Regions from separate parts of the Pseudalkalibacillus sp. JSM 102089 genome, predicted to be linked through region 2. Evidence: riboswitches for the same ligand, from Rfam matches in the RefSeq annotation. Region 2 holds a riboswitch; each other region holds the start of a gene.
The links. A riboswitch is a leader RNA that binds a small molecule or an ion and turns the genes downstream of it on or off. The one in region 2 is predicted to bind lysine.

Region 1 (4,208 bases), on a different contig from region 2:
CTAAAAAGAAATACTTTTTACCTGAAATGCTTCGAGATCTCCTTGCATGGCGTTTAGAAAATAGACATTAAAATTTTCAGCGTTTGATTGTCAAACATGCTCTTTGTCTCATATAGATATAGTGATATTCATTCAGGTCAGGAGGCGGGAATGACGTGATCACTATGTCACCAATCTTGATTGACGGTCATCCTTTTATAGCGGTAAGTATGCAGCTTCCGAAAACGAATTTTCTAGCGGTCATGAATGACAATGGGTATATCATGTGCGGCGCACTCGATGTAGCCTTACTTAATGAAAAGTTAAGCGACCGAAAGATTATCGCAGGAAGAGCTGTTGGTGTACGGTCTATTGAACAACTGCTTGATGCACCGCTCGAATCTGTTACGCTTGAAGCAGAAGCGCGAGGCATTACGATTGGAACTAAGGGTAGAGACGCGATGCTTAAGATGATGTGAAGAAAGCCGTAGCACTTGCTACGGCTTTCTTTTCGATTATGACACATCTAGTAGCTTGATTTTGGCTCTTTCTAGGAAATTGTCCATACTTCTCTTCTCCATGGCATATACATGAAGAAGAGAAGGGAGGGTTCACGTTGTTTCGAACTCGCAGAAAATTCTTTAGAAAGGGACCGCTTCCCTTTCGATATGTTTTTGTCATCTCCTTTATTATTTTTATCTTTACTACGGTTCAAGGATTATGGATTGTTAATAAAGGAATTGAACCAAGCTTAATCAGTATTGCTGAAACAAAAACACGTCAAGTTGCTGCGCAAGCAATAAATGATGCCATTTCAAAGAAGATCGCAGACGGTATTGACGTTGAGAATTTAATTATCGTTCATGGTAATGATTCCGAAAAAGTACCAAGTTATAGCTTTAACTCGCAAGTTTATAATCGATTGATTTCAGAGGCCACAGAACGAGTTCAAACTTATTTAGATTATGTTGAAGCTGGTGATTTAGATAAGCTGGAAACCTTTAAGAATGATATAGATATCGATTACGAAGGTACCGAAAATCAACAAGGAATCGTATACTCTATACCTTTAGGGATGGCTACAAATAATGTTCTTCTCTCAAATTTTGGACCGAGGATTCCAGTGCGGTTTGAAATGATTGGAGATGTGGTTTCTAATATTGATACAAAGGTGAAAGAAACGGGAATTAACAACACGTATCTTGAGGTGTATATCAATATTAAAGTTGAGATGAACGTAATTATCCCTTTCTCTACAAAGAATACTGAGGTGTCGAACTCCGTAAAAATCGGGGATCTATTTATTCAGGGAGACGTTCCTTATTATTATAATGGTGATAATGGAAATGGTGGGAATCCATCGATCGTTTTGCCAAAGCCCGATTAAGACAAGGAACCCCATTATTCATCGTCATTGTTAAATGTCGATAGATAAGAAAATAGTTCCTTTCTAATAGAAATATCTCTGGAACAATCTACAATTGCACAAACAACGAAAGTAAGGTATACTTTAAAACTGAACTTAATATTGTTCCTTATCTTATACGATGAGGTAGAGGAGCAGATCCTCATGAGTACGTGTTGGGAGAATGACACCAATGATCAGCATCGAAAGGGAGATCTGCCGAAGCATAAATAACGGTCACATTATTTATGTTGGGGCGACATTGAAGAAGTGTCGAACTGTCATTATGAGTCTAACTTGTAATGGAGAACTACTGATCGGGGTGGACACTTAACATTGACTCGGTGAAGCGAGCAATGATAGGACCAATCCTATCATTGCTCGCTTTTTTGCATACAAACACGACAAGAAGGTTGAGGGATAGGCGTCCATTCCGGTTATGATGACCAATCATTTATTAGGAGGATATTCATGGAGAATTCAGTTCTATCCATTATTCCACCACTCGTAGCTTTGCTAATGGTAGTGGTGACTAGAAAAGTGCTTCCTTCTCTAGGAGTAGGCATTATTCTTGGTGCGCTAATGATCAACAATTGGAGTGTACCAAATTCATTAGAAGAAATTTATACAATCGTAAAAGGGATCTTCATTGATTCCGAGAGCGGTGGTTTAAATACTTGGAACATGTACATTATTTTCTTCCTACTTTTATTAGGTATGATGACGGCCTTTATTTCGATCTCAGGTGGAAGTCGCGCATTTGGCGAGTGGGCCATGAAACGCGTGAAAACAAGAGTAGGCGCCCAGATTGTCACAGCGGTATTTGGTATTATTATTTTTATTGATGATTACTTTAATTCGCTCGCAGTTGGAAACGTTAGTAGACCGATTACGGACAGGCACAATGTTTCAAGGGCAAAGCTTGCCTATATCATTGATTCAACTGCAGCACCAATGTGTATTATTTCCCCTATTTCAAGCTGGGGGGCTTATATCATCGCGTTAATTGGTGGTGTATTAGCAACGCATAGCATTACAGGTGTTGGCGCGTTAGAAGCTTTTATCAGAATGATTCCAATGAATTTGTATGCTCTCTTCGCACTGGCGATGGTGTTCTTTGTTAGTTATTTTGACATTAATCTTAAGGCGATGAGAGTACATGAAGACCGTGCACAGAAAACAGGAGAAGTGCTTGATCCGAATCAAGGTGCCGTACCTGGTCAAACATCTGGACTACCTGAAAGTGAGAAGGGGAAAGTAGCTGATCTTGCATGGCCCATTATTATGCTAATTACTGGTACTGTTACGTTTATGATCATTACAGGAATCCAGGCTGTTAGCGGAACGGATACAGCCGTGACAGCTTTGTCTGTCTTTGAAAATACAGACGTTGCTGCTTCTCTCCTTTATGGTGGAATTATTGGACTTATAACTTCTCTCCTCTTCTTCTTTCCAAAAAGAATGGGTGGAGCGGTTCTTGGAAAAGGAATTTGGGAAGGCATTAAATCAATGCTTCCAGCCGTATACATTCTTTTCTTTGCATGGACATTGATTGAAATTATCGGCTCGCTAGGAACTGGTAAGTATCTTGCAGGACTTGTTAATGACCATATTGTGATTGGCTTCTTACCAGCTATTTTGTTCCTACTTGCAGGTGTTATGGCGTTTGCAACGGGAACTTCGTGGGGAACATTTGGCATTATGCTTCCGATCGCAGGAGAGATTGCCGCTGCTACGGATCCTACCTACATGCTTCCTGTACTTGCCGCTGTTCTTGCAGGAGCTGTATTTGGAGATCACTGCTCACCAATTTCGGATACAACGATTCTTTCTTCCACAGGCGCAGGTAGTCACCATATCGATCATGTGATGACCCAGTTGCCTTATGCATTGCTCGTTGCAGGTATTTCTATACTAGGATATTTGGTTCTTGGCTTTACTGGTAGTTCCATTCTTGGTCTTGTGGCAACAGCGATTCTATTCGGATTATTAATTTTCATGCTAAAAGGAAAATATGCCAACAGACCAGTTGAAATGGCAAATCATTAATCAAACAGGAGGATATTCCTCCTGTTTTTTTTATGTATTTTCACAAAAAAGGAGAGATTTATATAGAAAATTGAACGATTCATACGAAAAATGTAAAAAGATTGTTTTGACAAGGACATACGTACTAGATATACTATAAACAAAATAATCTGAATTTACTTAAAAGTCTTAACCTTTTTCTGGAAGGGGGCTTATGGTGAAAAAGGTTAACATTTGTCTAAGGGGGTAATTTATTTGGAAAATCGTGCGCAATGGGGGACAAGGGCTGGTTTTATTTTAGCCGCAGTTGGTTCAGCAATAGGTCTAGGGAACATTTGGAGATTTCCGGCCGTAGCCTATGACAACGGTGGTGGGGCATTTTTTATTCCTTATTTATTTGCATTATTAACAGCCGGAATTCCAATTCTTATTCTTGAATTTACATTGGGTCATAAATTCCGTGGGTCCGCACCACTTTCATTCTTTAGAATGAATAAGAAAATGGAATGGCTAGGGTGGTGGGGCGTTATCGTTGCATTCGTCATCTCCACATACTACGCGGTAATTATTGCGTGGGCCATCTCTTATAGCTATTTTGCATTTAATCAAAGTTGGGGTTCTGATACAGAAGCATTCCTCTTCAATGATTATTTGAAATTAACGGTTGATCCTGGACAAACAGGTAGTATCGTACCAGGCGTATTCCTTCCATTAATTGCCGTATGGATCATTACACTTGGCGTACTTCTTGCTGGAGTTAAAAAGGGCATTGAGCGTGCTAATAAAATTTTCATTC
Region 2 (4,208 bases):
TTTGCCATCAAGCGTTGTAGCAGCTTTCAACGTTACAAATGGTCTTTTCTGTGTAATGTAATGGAAAAACATCCGGTTTAGCTGTAAGGCTTCTTCTTCCATAAGCCCAATATGGACAGCTATGCCTGCTTTCTTTAGTTTAGTTACACCATTTCCTGCGACCAGGGGATTCGGATCTTGACTTGCAATAAATACCTCTTTGACTCCCGCTTGAATTAAAGCATCAGCACAAGGAGGCGTCTTTCCATGATGACTACATGGCTCCAGTGTCACATAGGCAGTACTCCCACTTGCTTGATTGCCCGCCATCTTGAGTGCTTGAATTTCGGCATGGCCTTCTCCAGCCCTTAAATGAGCTCCCATCCCCACGATACGCCCACTATTAACAATGACGGCTCCTACGGAGGGATTCGGACGCGTTTGACCTAACGTACTTCTAGCCATATCGATCGCTGTTTTCATAAAATCCGTATGATTCATCGTATTTACTCCTGTTCCACTCTCCATTATTGGTTGAGAAGGAGAACAAAAAAAGCCTCCCAAAACACAGCTGTGCTGGGAGGCAAAAGTATATGCCAAATAAGCCTTTTGAATCTATGATTCAAAAGGAAATTGGTCACTTTTATTCCTTCTCCCATCCAGACTATACTGTCGGTTCTGGTTTCTCACCAGATCCACCGTTTGCTTACGCAACCGGGTCACGGACTTAGCTAGCATAAGCTAGTCATCACCGCCGGTTGGGATTTTCACCCGACCCCGAAGGAAAGTATTAAGTTTTTAAGAGTCTGATCTATTCTTCGTCCCAGACTTTTACTTCTTTCATTACGTCACCCTGTTTAACGCGAAGAACCGTATCCATTCCTTCTGTTACTTGACCAAAAACGGTATGAACGCCGTCTAGGTGAGGCTGAGGTTCATGAACTAGGAAAAACTGACTGCCGCCCGTGTTTTTACCAGCATGTGCCATAGACAATGAGCCTGCTACGTGTTTATGAGGGTTACCTTCTGTTTCACAGTCAATTGTATATCCTGGTCCACCCATTCCAGAACCTGTAGGATCTCCGCCTTGAGCAACAAAACCTGGGATTACGCGGTGGAAGTTCACACCGTTGTAGAAACCTTCATTTGCAAGTTTCTCAAAGTTAGCAACAGTGTTAGGTGCTGCTTCTGGATAAAATTCAATTTCAATAACTTCTCCATTTTCAAATGCAATTGTTCCTTTTTTCATAAATAAATCCTCCTGCACTAACAATTTTCTTAAAAGCTCTTTCATTATAGCACAGACTGAAGCTGTTCCATATCATTTATGCTTTTCAACTATTATTTTGATATAATCGCTTGTTTTAATGGCAAATCATGTCGAACTAAATCCTCGTATGACTCTCTCTCAACAACAAGGTTTGCCTCACCATTTTCAACAAAAACTACAGCCGGTCTTGGTAATCTATTGTAGTTATTTGCCATGGAATAACCATATGCCCCCGTTGAAAAAACAGCCATTGTATCGCCAGCAATCGCTCGCTGTAACTGGCAATCCCAAATTAACATATCACCTGATTCACAGCACTTTCCTGCTACAGAGTATAGGTGATCTTTTGCTTCATTCATTCGATTTGCTATTGTGGCTTCATATTTTGCCTGATAGAGAGCAGGGCGTAAATTATCCGTCATCCCTCCATCTACAGCGAGGTAATGTCTCAACTCTGGAACATTTTTGTGTGAACCAACCGTATATAACGTTAGTCCAGCTTCTCCTACTAGTGAACGCCCAGGTTCAATCCAGATCTCAGGCATGTTCATTTGCCCTGTTACCTGATTTCTGATTGTTTCAATCATAGCTTCAATGTAGTTCCCTACTGGTAGTGGGTGATCTTCGCTCGTATATCGGATTCCAAATCCTCCACCAAGGTTAAGGACTTCAGGCTCAAAACCATAGGCATCGTACCATGTTGTAAGATAGCTATAGATCTTTTCAATCGCCATTACAAAGCCATTTGTTTCAAAAATTTGTGAGCCTATATGACAATGAAGTCCAAGAAGATGAATAGCACTCATTTTTGTTACATCCAATATCGCGCGTTCTACCTGACCACTCTGTAAATCAAAACCAAATTTGGAATCTTCTTGGCCTGTTAAAATATAATCATGCGTATGTGCTTCAATACCTGGTGTTATACGCAGCAGCACATTAGCTTTCACATTTTTTTCTTCTGCAATTTGCTCAAGTAGAGATAATTCGTAAAAATTATCAACAACGAAGCAACCTATTTCTGCATCAAGCGCCATTCTAATTTCAGATTCACTTTTGTTATTTCCATGAAAATGAATGCGCTCCACGGGAAAACCCGCCTTCAAAGCAGTATAAAGCTCTCCACCGGATACAACATCTAAACTTAATCCTTCTTCTTCTGCAAGTTGGATCATTGCCATACATGAAAAGGCCTTACTAGCATAAGCTACTTGATAGTTTACATTTTCACGTTCAAAGGCACTTCGAAACGCCCTTGCTTTATCTCGAATCATGGCCACGTCATAAACATATAACGCAGTGCCAAATTTTTTTCCTAATTGGACCGTATCGATCCCTCCAACTGTTAGATGCCCCTCTTCTGAAATTGCAGATGTACTGTATAAATTCACAATCATTTCTCCCCTCTCGCTTATATAAATGCGAGCTCCCTCCACACAATAAGAAAAACAGCCAACTTTATAGATAGGCTGTTTTTCTCCGTATCCTCACGAGTTGGATTAGCTCACCACTGAAAGAAATCCATCCTCCAGTGACAGTCTGCAACTTATTCAGCAGCAGCCCAGCAAGAAAAGAATGGGTCCTTTCTCACTTCGGCAAATTGACCTTTCTGATATCGTCTTCGCATTCCATTCTATGCTCAGATATCTTACTCATTCGTTTTGCGCCTCTATCCCCATTACGTTCAATGAGGTCTATTCGATTAAGAAATAAATTATCATACTTTTTAAGATTCGGCAAGTGGTTTGTCCGGCTGCTTCGTTTCATTCTGGGGCTCTGTAATACTTGGACGCAGTTTTGTCAAAGGAACAGAAACGCGAATTAGCACTTGAATAAACGCTTTTGCATTAAAAGGAATGAATGGCCATAAATAAGGTGTATTTAATGGCTTTAAGGCGACTAGGAAGAGAATAATAGCTGTCACGCCTATTATATATCCTGGAACTCTGAAGAAAAAGACAAGGAAAAGTAGTAATAATCTAACTAGTTTGTTCGCTATTGATAACTCATAACTGGGCGTTGCGTAAGAACCTATAGCCGCAATAGAAACATACAGAATAACTTCTGGCACAAATAATCCTACATCGATAGCAATTTGACCAATTAATACAGCTGCAATTAAACCCATCGCTGTAGAAAGCGGGGTAGGCGTATGAATGGCGGCCATTCTCAGCGTTTCGATCCCAATTTCTGCAAGAATGATTTGAATAAATATCGGTACATTCGTTTCATCATTTGGCCCAATAAAATCAATCGATTTAGGCAACAACCCTGGTTCATATACCGCCAATAACCACAGGGGAAGTAACAATAGCGCTGCTAGCATTCCTCCAAAGCGGACCCATCTCAAGAATGCACCAGGTAATGGAGCTTCCCTGTATTCTTCTGCATGTTGAACATGGTGGAAAAAGGTTGTTGGTGTAATAATAACACTCGGAGAAGTATCAACGATAATTAAGACATGCCCTTCTAACAAATGGGATGCGGCTACATCTGGCCTTTCCGTATATCGTACAAGTGGAAAAGGATTTCCCGCCTGATGCACTAAAAACTCTTCGACAGTTTTATCAGCCATAGGAATACCATCAATATTAATTTCTTTTAGTTTTTTCTTAATGATTTCTACTAAGTTTGGGTTAGCTACATCCTGAATATAAGTGATACACACATCCGTTTTAGAACGCTCTCCGATTTGAAATATTTCATTACGCAAACGACCATCTCTAATACGCCTTCTAGTAAGTGCAGTATTCTCAATAATATTTTCTGTGAAACCGTCTCTAGAACCTCTAATCACTTTCTCAGTGTCTGGCTCCTGAGGCGTTCTACCTGGATACTTTCGAACATCAATAATGTAAGCAATCTCTTCGCCTTCCATAAATACAGCGATCAGTCCAGAAAGAACTTGATCGACGACCTCATCGAACGTCTCTACTTTTGTTACTTGCTGATGGGGCAA
Region 3 (4,208 bases), on a different contig from region 2:
AAACGTTATAATTATTTTGTAGAAAAGCTGGGAGGAATTTATGTTTAAGAAGCGCACAAACTCGATTGATTATAGTCATGAAATAGAAACAACTGCTTTTGGATATGAATTTTATAGAGAAGTTCTTATTCCTGAACTTCTTGGAAGTGAACAGCCGGCTGTTTTATATTGGACTGGAAAAGAAATGGCCAGGCAATTCCCGCTCTCCACTCGAGAAGAGATCGAGGATTTTTTTCAGCGTGCTGGATGGGGTAAATTATCAATTGCACAAGAAAAAAAGAATGAAGTAACGTTTGATCTTCAGTCAGCTCTTATCACTGAGCGAAGAAGTACTAGTCGAAATGCTTGTTATCAACTTGAAGCAGGTTTTCTTGCTGAACAATATCAAAATATGCTTCGTTGCATCGCTGAAGCCTATGAAACTGATAAAAAGAATGAAATTCAATTCACAGTAAAATGGGACCCAAAAGATCAGATTGAATAAAAAGGAGACCACATGTGGTCTCCTTTTTGATTACATTTGTTTAACAGGGGTTCTTTCATCTAGTTGAAATTTATCGTGTAGCGACTCAATAGCATAAATCATTTTGTCTTCTGGAACGATCGTTGACACTTTGATTTCTGATGTACTCACCATCTTCATTTCTACCCCGTGTTCAGCAAGCACTTCAAACATTTGTGCCGCAACACCAGGGTTAGAAATCATACCTGATCCTACTATCGATACCTTAGCAAGTTCTGATTCGTGATAAATATGTTCGTAGGGAAGTTTCACTTTAATGCGACGGAGCACATCAAGAGTTAATTCAAGAGAGGCAGTTTCAATTGAAAATGAGATACTCGTTGTATTTTTCTCTCCTGTACTTTGAATGATCACATCTACATTAATACCATTTGCCGCAAGAGATGAGAACAAGGAAGGAAGTGTTGTAATCTCATTCGGCAAACCCGAAATTGTTATTTTCGTTACGTTACTTTCAAAAGCCAGACCTCTAACCACCAAATTTTGTTCCATTGATACGACCTCCTCAATTAGCGTTCCAGGTTCATTCGTAAAGCTCGAGCGGACCTCAAGCAAGATGTTATAGTTTTTTGCAAACTCAACCGCTCTAGGATGTAAGACACCAGCCCCAAGGTTAGCAAGTTCAAGCATTTCATCATAAGAAATCGTAGAAAGCTTTCTTGCACCCTTCACATATCGAGGATCTGTCGTATACACACCATCTACATCTGTATAAATTTCACAACGATCCGCTTTAAGAGCTGCTGCAATCGCCACAGCTGTTGTATCGGAACCACCTCGCCCTAGCGTTGCGATGTCAGACGTATCAGTTAGCCCCTGGAATCCTGCTACTATCACAATTTTTCCCTCAGCAAGGTGTTGATTCATACGTGAAGCATCAATATCGAGGATTCTTGCATTGCCGTGTAGCGACTCTGTTTTAATTCCTGCTTGCCAGCCAGTCAATGAAATGGCATCGTACCCTTCTTCATTTAATGCCATTGAAAGAAGCGCTGTTGTCACTTGTTCTCCAGTCGTTAGAAGCATATCAAGCTCTCTTGCAGACGGTGTAGCTGTTATCCCTTTTGATAATCCTAAAAGCTCATCCGTTGTTTTGCCCATCGCTGAAACAACCGCAACAACCTCATCTCCATTATTTACAGCTTCCATAAGCCTTTTGGAAACATTTTTGATTTTCTCAACATCTCCAACAGACGTGCCTCCGAATTTCAATACGCGTAGTCCCACTCTCTCCATCCTTTCTTTCATGCAGCTCGTTATCCCTCATAGTGCGTTAATATCGCACGTTACAAACACTCACTAACTAAGAGTCGAAATGGATATTAAAAACTCGGCCACTCACCAGATTGAAATAGCGATAGCCTTCATTTTTTTATACTTTAAACCTGTAAAGCGTTTATTAAAGTATAAAAAAACAACAATGAGAAAAACCTCACTGTTGTTTTCAGAACAAATCCAAGAAAACGTCCCTTTGTGAGATAGTTCTCCATCCAATTCCCGGGTAGGTATTGGATGACAGCTCTGCACTTATTCAATACAGATCCAGCTTCAGACGGATAAGCGTCTTTCCACTTCGGCAAATCCCCCTTTCAGCTCCTATCACTGAGTCTTAACACTCTTCAGTAAGCTTACTGTTGGTTTTTGCGCCTCTACCATCACTTCAACTTTCGAAGTGTGGAACTATTAAATTTCACTCATTATAACGAACTTACGTGAATGCCGCAACATGTTCTTACAAATTAGTTTGATTGACTTTCAAATCGAGCGATTACTTCCTCTGCAACATTCATTGGTAGTCCTGCGTTGTGTAAGTCTTCAACGCTCGCTTCTTTCATCTTTTTAATCGATCCAAAATGATTTAGCAGCTTCTTTTTTCTCTTCTCTCCGATACCGGGAATATCGTCAAGACTTGACTTAAGCATCGATTTCCCTCGAAGCTGTCGATGAAACGTAATCGCAAATCGGTGTACTTCATCTTGAATCCTTTGCAACAGGTAGAATTCCTGACTATTTCTTGGTAGATAAACAGCCTCTGGAGGATCACCAATAAGAAGATGAGACGTTTTATGTTTCTCATCTTTCGTCAGCGAACAAACCGGTATGTCTAGACCAAGCTCATTCTCGAGCACATCCTGTGACGCCTGTATTTGAGCTATTCCGCCGTCAATAATAATTAAATCAGGAAGCGGACCATTTTCCTTAAGCATTCTTGAATATCTTCTTCTCACAACCTCTTTCATAGAACCTACATCGTTTGGTCCTTCCACAGTTTTGATTTTGTACTTGCGATACTCATTTTTCTTTGGCTTTCCATCAAGAAAAACAACCATAGCGGATACAGGGTTCGTTCCCTGAATGTTCGAGTTATCAAAAGCTTCAATTCTAAGTGGAGCTTCTATATTAAGCTTTTCTCCCAAGTTTTCAACAGCATCAATCGTTCTTTTCTCGTCGCGTTCAATTAATGAAAATTTCTCATTAATGGCAATGGTCGCGTTCTTCATTGTAAGCTCCACAAGCTCTTTTTTCTTGCCTCGTTTTGGCTGATGAACAGGAATTTGTAGAAGTTCTTCTACCATCTGAGCATTAACCTCCTGAGGAAGCAGTACTTCTTTTGGCTTAGGATGATTTTGTTGAAGATAGAACTGACCGATATAAGTTAAAAAATCTTCTTCGGCATCATTATAGAAAGGAAAAAGAGAAACATCTCTCTCAATTAACTTCCCTTGTCGTACAAAGAAAACTTGAACACACATCCATCCTTTGTCGAAACTATAACCGAAAATATCCCGATCAATACCATCGTTAGATTGGATCTTTTGCACTTCCATAACTTTATCAATATGAAACATTAAATCGCGAAACTCTTTTGCTCGCTCGAAATCCATGTTCTCAGATGCTGTGGTCATCTTTCTTTCTATGTCTTCTTTAACTTCCTGGTGACCTCCGTTTAGAAAACGCGTAATCCCGTCAATCATCTCTTTATTTTGCTCTTTAGACACGTCGTTGACACATGGAGCCAGACACTGGCCTATATGATAATAAAGACAGACGCGATCAGGCATTTTACGACATTTACGTAAAGGATATAGTCTGTCCAAAAGCTTCTTTGTTGCACTAGCTGCATAAGCATTCGGATATGGTCCAAAATACTTACCTTTATCTTTTTTTATTTTACGTGTCGTAATTAAGCGGGGCTGTTCTTCTGCCGTTATTTTTATATAAGGATAGCTTTTATCATCTTTAAGCATCACATTATATTTCGGATCATGTTTTTTGATTAAATTAAGTTCAAGTATAAGAGCTTCAAGATTTGTGGAGGTTACGATATACTCAAAATCACGTATTTCACTTACAAGCCGCTGCGTTTTTCCGTCGTGTGATCCACTAAAATAAGATCTGACTCTATTTTTTAGCACCTTTGCCTTCCCAACATAAATAATCGTTCCCTGGCGATCTTTCATTAAATAACACCCGGGCTGGTCAGGAAGGATCGCTAGCTTATTTTTAAGATGTTGTTCCATGCTGCCTCACCTCACTACTCCTTTTCAAGGCGTATCTATGTTCCCCTCTCATTGTAACACATTACCTCAATTTTCTATTATCTTAAGAACTCATATAAAACAATGTCATGATAGACAGGATCATACAATATGGAGGAATGGAATTCTTTGACCTTTTTGATTTG

Region 1: it holds a riboswitch for lysine, as region 2 does, so the genes downstream of both, ABVF21_RS17510 (Na+/H+ antiporter NhaC family protein) here and lysA (diaminopimelate decarboxylase) in region 2, are expected to answer to the same signal.
Region 3: it holds a riboswitch for lysine, as region 2 does, so the genes downstream of both, ABVF21_RS10795 (aspartate kinase) here and lysA (diaminopimelate decarboxylase) in region 2, are expected to answer to the same signal.

What each region holds. Positions count from the first base shown of each region.
Region 1 covers NZ_JBEWYW010000009.1:85,631-89,838, forward strand. Annotated here, with positions in the region: gene ABVF21_RS17495 (bifunctional metallophosphatase/5'-nucleotidase) at 1-71, shown strand, start outside; gene ABVF21_RS17500 (YunC family protein) at 165-458, shown strand; gene yunB (sporulation protein YunB) at 596-1,366, shown strand; lysine riboswitch at 1,525-1,705, shown strand; gene ABVF21_RS17510 (Na+/H+ antiporter NhaC family protein) at 1,856-3,433, shown strand; gene ABVF21_RS17515 (sodium-dependent transporter) at 3,668-4,208, shown strand, end outside.
Region 2 covers NZ_JBEWYW010000008.1:76,850-81,057, forward strand. Annotated here, with positions in the region: gene ribD (bifunctional diaminohydroxyphosphoribosylaminopyrimidine deaminase/5-amino-6-(5-phosphoribosylamino)uracil reductase RibD) at 1-480, opposite strand, end outside; FMN riboswitch at 623-768, opposite strand; gene ABVF21_RS16465 (peptidylprolyl isomerase) at 791-1,228, opposite strand; gene lysA (diaminopimelate decarboxylase) at 1,321-2,640, opposite strand; lysine riboswitch at 2,742-2,929, opposite strand; gene ABVF21_RS16475 (spore germination protein) at 2,976-4,208, opposite strand, start outside.
Region 3 covers NZ_JBEWYW010000004.1:31,622-35,829, reverse strand. Annotated here, with positions in the region: gene ABVF21_RS10800 (YslB family protein) at 41-484, shown strand; gene ABVF21_RS10795 (aspartate kinase) at 515-1,750, opposite strand; lysine riboswitch at 1,995-2,183, opposite strand; gene uvrC (excinuclease ABC subunit UvrC) at 2,263-4,044, opposite strand; gene ABVF21_RS10785 (hypothetical protein) at 4,122-4,208, opposite strand, start outside.